Regions from separate parts of the Streptomyces sp. NPDC007983 genome, predicted to be linked through region 4. Evidence: riboswitches for the same ligand, from Rfam matches in the RefSeq annotation. Region 4 holds a riboswitch; each other region holds the start of a gene.
The links. A riboswitch is a leader RNA that binds a small molecule or an ion and turns the genes downstream of it on or off. The one in region 4 is predicted to bind cobalamin.
Positions count from the first base shown of each region.

Region 1: linked by a shared signal. The riboswitch ahead of ACFZCY_RS09390 (ribonucleoside-diphosphate reductase subunit alpha) and the one ahead of ACFZCY_RS40480 (cobalamin biosynthesis protein) in region 4 are both predicted to bind cobalamin.
Region 2: linked by a shared signal. The riboswitch ahead of cobN (cobaltochelatase subunit CobN) and the one ahead of ACFZCY_RS40480 (cobalamin biosynthesis protein) in region 4 are both predicted to bind cobalamin.
Region 3: linked by a shared signal. The riboswitch ahead of ACFZCY_RS36520 (CbtB-domain containing protein) and the one ahead of ACFZCY_RS40480 (cobalamin biosynthesis protein) in region 4 are both predicted to bind cobalamin.

Region 1 covers NZ_JBIBJI010000003.1:94,700-96,892, forward strand. Annotated here, with positions in the region: gene ACFZCY_RS09385 (FGGY family carbohydrate kinase) at 1-511, shown strand, start outside; cobalamin riboswitch at 609-749, shown strand; gene ACFZCY_RS09390 (ribonucleoside-diphosphate reductase subunit alpha) at 876-2,193, shown strand, end outside.
Region 2 covers NZ_JBIBJI010000004.1:406,143-408,335, forward strand. Annotated here, with positions in the region: gene cobN (cobaltochelatase subunit CobN) at 1-1,006, opposite strand, end outside; cobalamin riboswitch at 1,038-1,178, opposite strand; gene cobG (precorrin-3B synthase) at 1,269-2,193, shown strand, end outside.
Region 3 covers NZ_JBIBJI010000018.1:36,792-38,984, forward strand. Annotated here, with positions in the region: gene ACFZCY_RS36515 (CbtA family protein) at 1-712, opposite strand, end outside; gene ACFZCY_RS36520 (CbtB-domain containing protein) at 733-954, opposite strand; cobalamin riboswitch at 991-1,132, opposite strand; gene ACFZCY_RS36525 (APC family permease) at 1,278-2,193, shown strand, end outside.
Region 4 covers NZ_JBIBJI010000025.1:66,458-68,650, reverse strand. Annotated here, with positions in the region: gene ACFZCY_RS40485 (cobyric acid synthase) at 1-369, opposite strand, end outside; gene ACFZCY_RS40480 (cobalamin biosynthesis protein) at 366-1,328, opposite strand; cobalamin riboswitch at 1,469-1,610, opposite strand; gene ACFZCY_RS40475 (hypothetical protein) at 1,774-2,004, opposite strand; gene ACFZCY_RS40470 (inorganic phosphate transporter) at 2,020-2,193, opposite strand, start outside.

The DNA.
Region 1 (2,193 bases), on a different contig from region 4:
CCTGCTCGGCCAGAGCCCGCCGGGCGCGAACGGCGTGACCGCGCTGCCCTTCCTGTCCGGCGCCGGGGAGCGCGCCCCGTTCGTGGAGCCCGCCGCCCAGGGGCGGTTGGACGGCCTCACCCTCGCCTCCACTCGCGCCGACACCGTACGGGCCGTGTGCGAATCCATCGCCTACGCCGCCCGGCACTGCCTGGAGGCGGCCGGGCTCTCGGGGCGGCTCGCGCTGTGCGGCGGAGGCGCGCGTTCCGCCGCCTGGACCGAGATCTTCGCGAACGTCATCGGCCACCCGGTGGCCATTCCCGACGAGCCGGAGGTCGGCGCGCGGGGCGCGGTCGCAGTCGCCCGGCGGTCGCTCGGCGACCCCGGGGACGCGTCCCGCCGGCGCGCCGCGTCCCGTACCGTCGAACCCCGGAGCGAGCTTCGCGGCGCCTACGAGGACGGCTACGCCGACTACCGCGGCCGCCTCGCCCGTGCCCTGGACGAATGGCGGGCGAGCGGCCCGGCGAGCTAGTTTTCCCTGGGATTCCGACGCGGCCAAGGTCCGACGCAACCAGCACATATATGCGAATCCACCCAGCTGACGACACAACATCTGGGGGCGCGTGCGCAGCACGACACAAGATGTATGCTCGTGCTCGCTGTCGCCGCAGGGGAATCCGGCGCGAATCCGGAACTGTCCCGCAACGGTGTACGTGTGCGCTTTTGCGTACCCGTGAGTCCGATGACCTGCCGATGGCCGTCTGCATACGTCCGGGCCCCGCGGGTTGGGTCGATGGACGCTGCGTGGAGTGCCGTGGAGCGGAATCGGCATGCCCGTGAGCGGCCATCGCGCTCCGCCCTCGAAGGCCCCCAGCCGAGCGAGGGAGAACACTTCAGTGACCATCGCGCCCGCCGATCCGGTTTCAGAGGCAGCGGATACATCGGCAGCGGCCGACGCGCCCGGGACCGCCCTGCTGCGGACCCTGACCGCGCTCACCGCCGACCTGCCCGCCACCGACCCCGGCAAGGTCGCGGCCGCCGCCCTGCGCGGCCGCCATCCCGGTTCGGACGAGGCGGAGTTGCGCTCCCTGGCGACCGAGGCGGCGGCCGGACTCATCGGCGAGGAGCCGGAGTACTCCAGGCTCGCCGCGCGGCTGCTGACCCGCGCGATCGCCGAGGAGGCGGCCGGGCAGGGCGCGGACTCCTTCTCCGCCTCCGTCGCCGTGGGCCACCGCGAGGGCCTGATCGCCGACTCCACCGCCGAGTTCGTGACCGCCCACGCCGCCCGGCTGGACGCGCTGGTCGACCAGGCGCTGGCCGACGGCGCCGACGACCGCTTCGGCTACTTCGGGCTGCGCACCCTGCACAGCCGCTATCTGCTGCGCCACCCGATCACCCGTCAGGTGATCGAGACCCCGCAGCACTTCCTGCTGCGGGTGGCCTGCGGGCTCGCCGAGGACCTGTCGGACCGGGCGCTGGCGGACGTCGCCGAGCTGTACCGGATGACCAGCACGCTGTCGTACCTGCCCAGCTCCCCCACGCTGTTCAACTCCGGCACCCGGCACCCGCAGATGTCGTCCTGCTATCTGCTGGACTCGCCGCTGGACGAGCTGGACTCGATCTACAACCGCTACCACCAGGTGGCGCGCCTGTCGAAGCACGCGGGCGGCATCGGCCTGTCGTACTCCCGCATCCGCGCCCGCGGTTCGCTGATCCGCGGCACCAACGGGCACTCCAACGGCATCGTGCCGTTCCTGCGCACGCTGGACGCCTCGGTGGCGGCCGTCAACCAGGGCGGCCGGCGCAAGGGCGCGGCCTGCGTCTACCTGGAGACCTGGCACGCGGACATCGAGGAGTTCCTGGAGCTGCGGGACAACACGGGCGAAGAGGCCCGCCGCACGCACAACCTCAACATCGCGCACTGGATCCCGGACGAGTTCATGCGCCGGGTCGAGGCGGACGCCGACTGGTCGCTGCTCTCGCCGGTGGACGCGCCCGAGCTGGTGGACCTGTGGGGCGAGGAGTTCGACGCCGCGTACCGCAAGGCCGAGGCCGAGGGGCGGGCGGTCAAGCAGGTCCCGGCGCGCCAGCTGTACGCCCGGATGATGCGCACCCTCGCGCAGACCGGCAACGGCTGGATGACGTTCAAGGACGCCGCCAACCGCACCGCCAACCAGACCGCCGAGCCGGGCCGGGTCGTCCACTCCTCCAACC
Region 2 (2,193 bases), on a different contig from region 4:
GGACGAGCGCGAGGCGCTTGTCGGCCGCCGGTATGTGCCGGAGCCGGGCGTGTCGTACGGCGATTCCGGCGACACGCGCGGCGCGCTCGGGGTCGGCGGCGTAGACCGGCAGGCCGTCCTCGTCGACCTCCTTGAAGGAGAACGGCACGGTGATCAGCCGCCCGTCGAACTCCGGCACGGCGACCTGGGTCGCGGCGTCCAGCGGCGACAGGCCCTCGTCGTTCTCCTCCCACGCGCTGCGCGGCGAGGTCAGGCACAGCGCCTGCAGCACGGGGACGTCGAGCGCGGCGAGCGCGCCCGCGTCCCACGCCTCGTCGTCGCCGCCCGCCGACGCCTCGGCGGGGCGGGTGCCGCCCGCGGCGAGCACGGTGGTGACGACGGCGTCGGCCGCGCCGAGCGCCTCGATCAGCTCGGGTTCGGGGGCCCGGAGGGAGGCGACGAACAGCGGCAGCGGCCGTCCTCCGGCGTCCTCGACGGCCTGGCACAGCGCCTCCACGAAGGCGGTGTTGCCGCTCATGTGGTGGGCCCGGTAGTAGAGCACGGCGATCGTCGGGCCGGTGACGCCCTCGCGCGCGGTCCGCTCCAGCGGCCCCCAGGTGGGGGCGGTGGCGGGCGGTTCGAAGCCGTGGCCGGTGAGCAGCACGGTGTCGGACAGGAAGCGCGCCAGCTGGTCCAGGTTGGCGGGGCCGCCGTGCGCGAGGTAGGCATGGGCCTCGGCGGCGATTCCCACCGGGACCGTGGACGCCTCCATGAGCTGGGCGTCGGGCGCCTGTTCACCGGTGAGCACGACGACGGGGAGGTCGCCCGCGAGCAGGGTCTCGAGGCCGTCCTCCCAGGCGCGGATGCCACCGAGCAGCCGCACGACGACGAGTTCGACGCCGTCGAGGAGGCCGGGCAGATCGTCGAGCGGGAGCCGCGCCGGGTTGGCGAGGCGGTACGGCACCGGGCCCGTGGCCGCGCGGGCACTGAGCAGGTCGGTGTCGGACGTCGACAGCAGCAGGATCATGGCTCAGCGCCTTCCTCGGGGTCCGCGCCCCGGGCGGGTTGGAAGACGGCGGGAGTTCCTGGCTCGCACGGCAGGCTGCCGTGTTCACAGTGGCGGGACCGCACCGGATTCGCACCGGTTTCCTCCCCCAGACGCCGTCTTGTGCGTCTTGACGCCGTCTAATGCGTCCAGCGGGCCAGACGGCCCGCCGCAGAGCATAGTAGGCGTTGCTGACCTGGCACGGGACGGTGAGGGCCGACCGGACGTCGGTATGCTCGCCGCCATGTCCCTCCCCCCGGCAACCGTCCCACCTGCGAACGAAGCGCCCGTCGAAGCGCCCTCGCGGCGGGCGCGCGGACGCGATGACGCCTGCCCCGGCGCGCTGCGGCTGCACCCGGCGGACGACGGCTCCCTGGCGCGCGTCCGGATACCCGGCGGCCTGCTGACGGCAGGTCAGGCGCTGGCGCTGGCGCGGGCGAGCGAGGAGCTGGGCGACGGCCGTCTGGACCTCACCTCGCGGGGCAATCTCCAGCTCCGCGGCCTGGACGCGGCGTGCGGCGGCGATCTGGCGGCCGCGTTGCGGGACGCCGGACTGCTTCCCTCCGACCGGTACGACCGGGTGCGCAACATCGTGGCGTCCCCGCTGAGCGGCCTCGACGGCGCCGGACACGGCGAAGTCACCGCGTGGGCCAGGGAGTTGGACGCCGCGCTGTGCGCCGGGGCGTGGGATGAGTTGTCCGGCTTGTCGGGTCGTTTCCTGTTCGCGATGGACGACGGCCGGGGCGATGTGGCCGCATTGGGCGCGGATGTGACATTGATCGCAACGCCGGACGGCGGGGCGGTGCTGCGGGTGGGCTCCGGTATGTCGGGGGTCGGTCTTGAGGTGCGAGGGCGGGACGCGCCGTGCGCCGCCGCGCTGGCCGCCGTGGAGTTCCTGACCAGGGCCCGGGCGAGCGGCACACGGGCGTGGCGGGCGCGCGAACTGCCCACGCGACACGCCGTGACCGCCGACGGCCTGGCGGCGCGGCTCGCGGACGAGGGCGTCGAAGCCGTACGTACCGGACAGAGCGGGCCGGTTGACGCGCCCGGCGCGCCGCCCGCACCGGGCGTCGTGTCCGGGCCGGACGGGCGCCACGCCGTGTCCGTCCTCGTACCCCTGGGCCGGGTCGGCGCGGCGCGGTGGCGGCTACTCGCCGGGCTCGCCTCCC
Region 3 (2,193 bases), on a different contig from region 4:
CGGGCCGCGGGTTCAGCAGCCGCTCGGCCAACTCGCCGAAGATGAGCCCGAATCCGCCCCACAGGGTGAGCTGCATGGCGAGGGCGGACAGCCGGAACCGCCACAGCACGGTGGCGGGAAAGCCCCCCGGCACCTCGTTGATCACCGGCAGGAAGGCGTACGCCAGCCCGATCGCGACGGCGAAGGCGGCCACCGCGGCGACGGTGGCGTACCAGGTGCCGAACTTCGGGGCGAGCCGCTTGCCCAGGATGGTGGCGGCGATCGCGAGGAGGACGCTGAGCAGCATCATCAGGAAGTACAGCGTCGTTCGTTTGCCGATGGTGTCGGCGTTGCCGACGGCGGGCGGGTTGGCCGGGTACTTCAGGAACGGCACGACGTAGACCGCGAGCAGCGCGCAGCCGGACAGCAGCAACGCGGTGGCCCGGGGGCTGAAACGGCCGACGCGGCCGAGGGCGAAGCAGTAGGCGAGAGCGGCGATGCCGCCGAAGGCGACCCCGTAGATCAGGACACCGGTGGCCAGGCCCGCGGTGGACTGCAGGGTACGGGAGACGAGCTCGACCTCGTGCTCGTGCGCGTGGGCCTCCTCGAAGCTGATCGCGCTGTCGACGTTGGGCTCACCGAGGAAGTACGCGGCGATCAGCGCGAGCAGGCCGGCGCCCAGGCCCGCGACCATGCCCCGGACGAGCAGATTCCTTACCGTTGCGGAGTTCATGAGTGCGCGGCGTCCCTCGCTCAGTGGCAGGGGAAACCAAGCAGGTGGCGGGCGTCATGCACCCACTCGTGAACGCTCTCGCCGGAGACGACAGCGGTGGCGCCCTGCTCCGCGCCGACGAAGTACAGCAGGACCAGCATCAAAATGCCGAAGAAGACCGCCCAGGGAGCTATCGCCTTGAGCGGCAGCGGGGCGGGCAGAGCGGGGGTGGTGGGTGTCGGCTGAGCGACTGGCTGCGCCATGGCAGGGCCTCCTCTGGGAGTTCGCGTCCCATCTCGGTGGTGCACAAGACGACTGCTACGGGTCTGACTCACCATCACCTCCCGTGAGGCGATGGCACACAGTGGCGCGACCGTGCCGGATTCCCACCGGCTTCCGTCTTGCCGTCGTCGATATCGGAGCGACGATACCGCGTGACACGGGCATGGCCAAGACCGGCCACCTGACCTGATCGTCTCCGGGGCCCGGCATGCCGCCGTGACGCTCTGCGCGGGTCCCGCTTACCCTGATTCGGTCGTTTGTTCCTGGACGGCGCTCTGTAACGCTATGTGATCGGGAGTACGTGATGGCCACCTCCACCGACGTGGAGCCCCGCCCGGAGGAGGCCCGCAAGGAAGGTCGGCTCCGGAGCTGGCTGCTGGAGGGCCTGTCCGATATGGCCAAGCAGCAGCCCGGACCCCACGCCCAGGTCCCCGAGGGACACAAGGGGCAGCGGTGGTGGCGGGTGATGTGCCTGACCGGTGTGGACTACTTCTCCACGCTCGGTTACCAGCCCGGTATCGCCGCTCTCGCGGCCGGGCTGCTGTCTCCCGTCGCCACCATCGTGCTGGTGGCGGTGACCCTGGCCGGGGCGCTGCCGGTGTACCGGCGGGTGGCCAAGGAGAGCCCGCATGGCGAGGGGTCGATCGCGATGCTGGAGCGGCTGCTGTCGTTCTGGCAGGGCAAGCTGTTCGTTCTGACGCTGCTGGGGTTCGCGGCCACCGACTTCCTGATCACCATCACCCTCTCGGCCGCCGACGCCTCCACCCACCTGGTGGAGAACCCGCACTTCACCAGCGCTCTGCGGGGTCACGAGGTGGCCATCACGCTGGGGCTGGTCGCCCTGCTCGGCGCCGTCTTCCTCAAGGGCTTCATGGAGGCCATCGGGGTGGCGGTGGTGCTCGTGGGCGGCTACCTCGCGCTGAACGTGGTGGTGGTGATCGTCGGGCTGTGGCACGTGGCCACCGCGTCCCATGTGGTCACCGACTGGTCCCGGGCGCTGACCGAACAGCACAGCAACCCGCTGGTCATGGTCGGTCTGGCGCTGGTGGTGTTCCCCAAACTCGCACTGGGCCTGTCCGGCTTCGAGACCGGCGTGGCCGTCATGCCTCATGTCCAGGGCGACCCGGGCGACACCGAGGAGCGGCCCACCGGGCGGATCCGGGACACCAGGAAGCTGCTCACCACCGCTGCCGTGATCATGAGCGCCTTCCTGATCACCA
Region 4 (2,193 bases):
GGGGGACACCGCACCCGACAGCGGCTTCGCCGCGGGCCCAGACCCCCCGTAATACCCACGCGCGCTCATCTCGCCCACCGGCTTGCCGAGCAGCACCACCTGGCTGCTGCGGTCGCTGCCCGGCTTCAGCAGGACCGGGTTCATCAGGGCGCTCGGTTCGACGCGCGCGGCGGCGGCCTGCATGGCCTGGGCCCGCCCGATCTCGGCGCCGTCCCGGGTGACGAAGGAGTTGAGCGACATGTTCTGCGCCTTGAACGGCGCGACCCGGAGCCCTTCGCGCGCCAGCCAGCGGCAGATGCCCGCCGTGACGACGCTCTTACCGGCGTCCGAGGTCGTCCCCGCGATGAGCAGTCCGCCCCCCGAGGTCATCGGGTCACCCCTTTCCTGCCTGTTGCGCAACGGCCCGCGACAGTGGCGAGCAGGGCGAGCGCCGAGACCCGCCGTGAGAGGCGGACCGCCCGCGGAATGTCGGCCACCGTCACGGGACGGCCGCCCGGATTCAGCACCGGGCGGTGCTCGACCCGGCCCCCGTACGCCAGCGTGCCGCCCAGCCGCACCCCCAGCGCGCCCGCGAACGACGCCTCCACCGGGCCCGCGTTGGGGCTCGGGTGGCGTCCGCCGTCGTGGCGCCAGGCGCGCCGCGCGCCGCGCGGGTCGGGCCCGGCGAGGGTGGCCAGGACGGCTGTGAGACGGGCGCCGGGCCAGCCCGCGGCATCGTCCAGCCGGGCCGCCGCCCAGCCGAACCGGCGGTAGCGGGCCGACGTGTGGCCCACCATGGCGTCCAGGGTGTTGACGGCCCGGAAGCCGACGAGCCCCGGCACCCCGGCCACGGCCCCCCACACCAGCGCGCCCACCACCGCGTCCGAGGTGTTCTCGGCCACCGACTCGACGACCGCCCGCGCGATCTGCTGTTCGTCCAGCGCCTGCGGATCGCGTCCGCACAGATGCGGCAGCCGCTCCCGCGCGGCGCCGACGTCGCCTGCGGCCAGCGCGTCACCGATGGCCCTCGCCTCCCGTACCAGCGAGGTGCCGCCCAGCACGGCCCAGGTGGCGGCGGCGGTCAGCGCGGCGTCGGCCGTACGGCGGGGCCCCGCGAGGGTGCGTACGGTACGGGCCAGCAGCGCGGCACCGGCGGCCGCGCCGCCCGCGCACAGCGCGGTGTGCAGGGCCCCGGAACCGCGGTGGTCGCGCCACAGCCGCCGCTCGACGGCCGCGGCGGCGCGCCCGAACGCGGCCACCGGATGGCCGCGGCGAGGATCGCCCGTGGCGAGGTCGCCGAGGAAGCCGAGAGCGGCGCCGCACGCGTACGAGGCGTGGTCCGCGCGCATCCTCAGGCCGCCGTCACGCCTCTGCGGCGGGAACCGCCGCAGAGCACATGGACAGGTGGGGCTGACGGCGTGGCAGTGCCGGGCATGACGGTATGTCCTCACTCAGGGTCCGCGCCCTGGCTCGACGTGACCGGCGGTGAGAGTCTCCTGGCTCCCGGATCCGCGGCTCTCCCGGTCTTCCAGCCTTCCTCGCGTACGGACGGCCGTGACCCCTTGCGGTGAGGGAAGAGCGCTCCCCGGTGACAGTGGCGGGACCGCGCCGGATTCTCACCGGCTTCCTCTCCTGCCGCCGTTTGGCTCGGGAAGTCCACCATGGGGCGCGAATGGCCGTCAACTGGCATGTGACCTGCGATGCCGTAGTGTGCCGAGGCCCACAGCCCGTGGGAACGGCCGCGGGGCGGTGGGCGCCGATCGGCACCCACCGCCCCGCGGCCGTTCCGTGGCCTCAGGCCACGATCAGATAGATGCCGTACGCCACCACCGCGGCGCACAGCGCGAAACAGGCGTACGCGCCGGTGCGCGCAACCGGGGACGCGCCGCCCGCGGTGGCCTGGGGCTGCGGCTGCGCCGTACGGGAGGTGCCGATGATGCCCAGGGTGAAGACCCCTACGACGCCGACCGTCACCGCGAGGCTGACGCCGAAGACCTGGCCGAGGGCCGCCCAGTCGATGTGCATTGCGTGTGCTCCCTGTCAGCTGGAGGAACGGGTCCCCGCGGCGGCGGGGGTGGGGGCGGATTCGGACGAGGCGCGCGCGGCGGACACCGCGTCCGTGACGTCCGTGACGTCCGTGGCGTCCGTGCCGGCAGCGCCATCGGCGGCCGACGCGGTGGCCGGGGCCTTTCCGGCGGGCGGCGGGGCCACCGA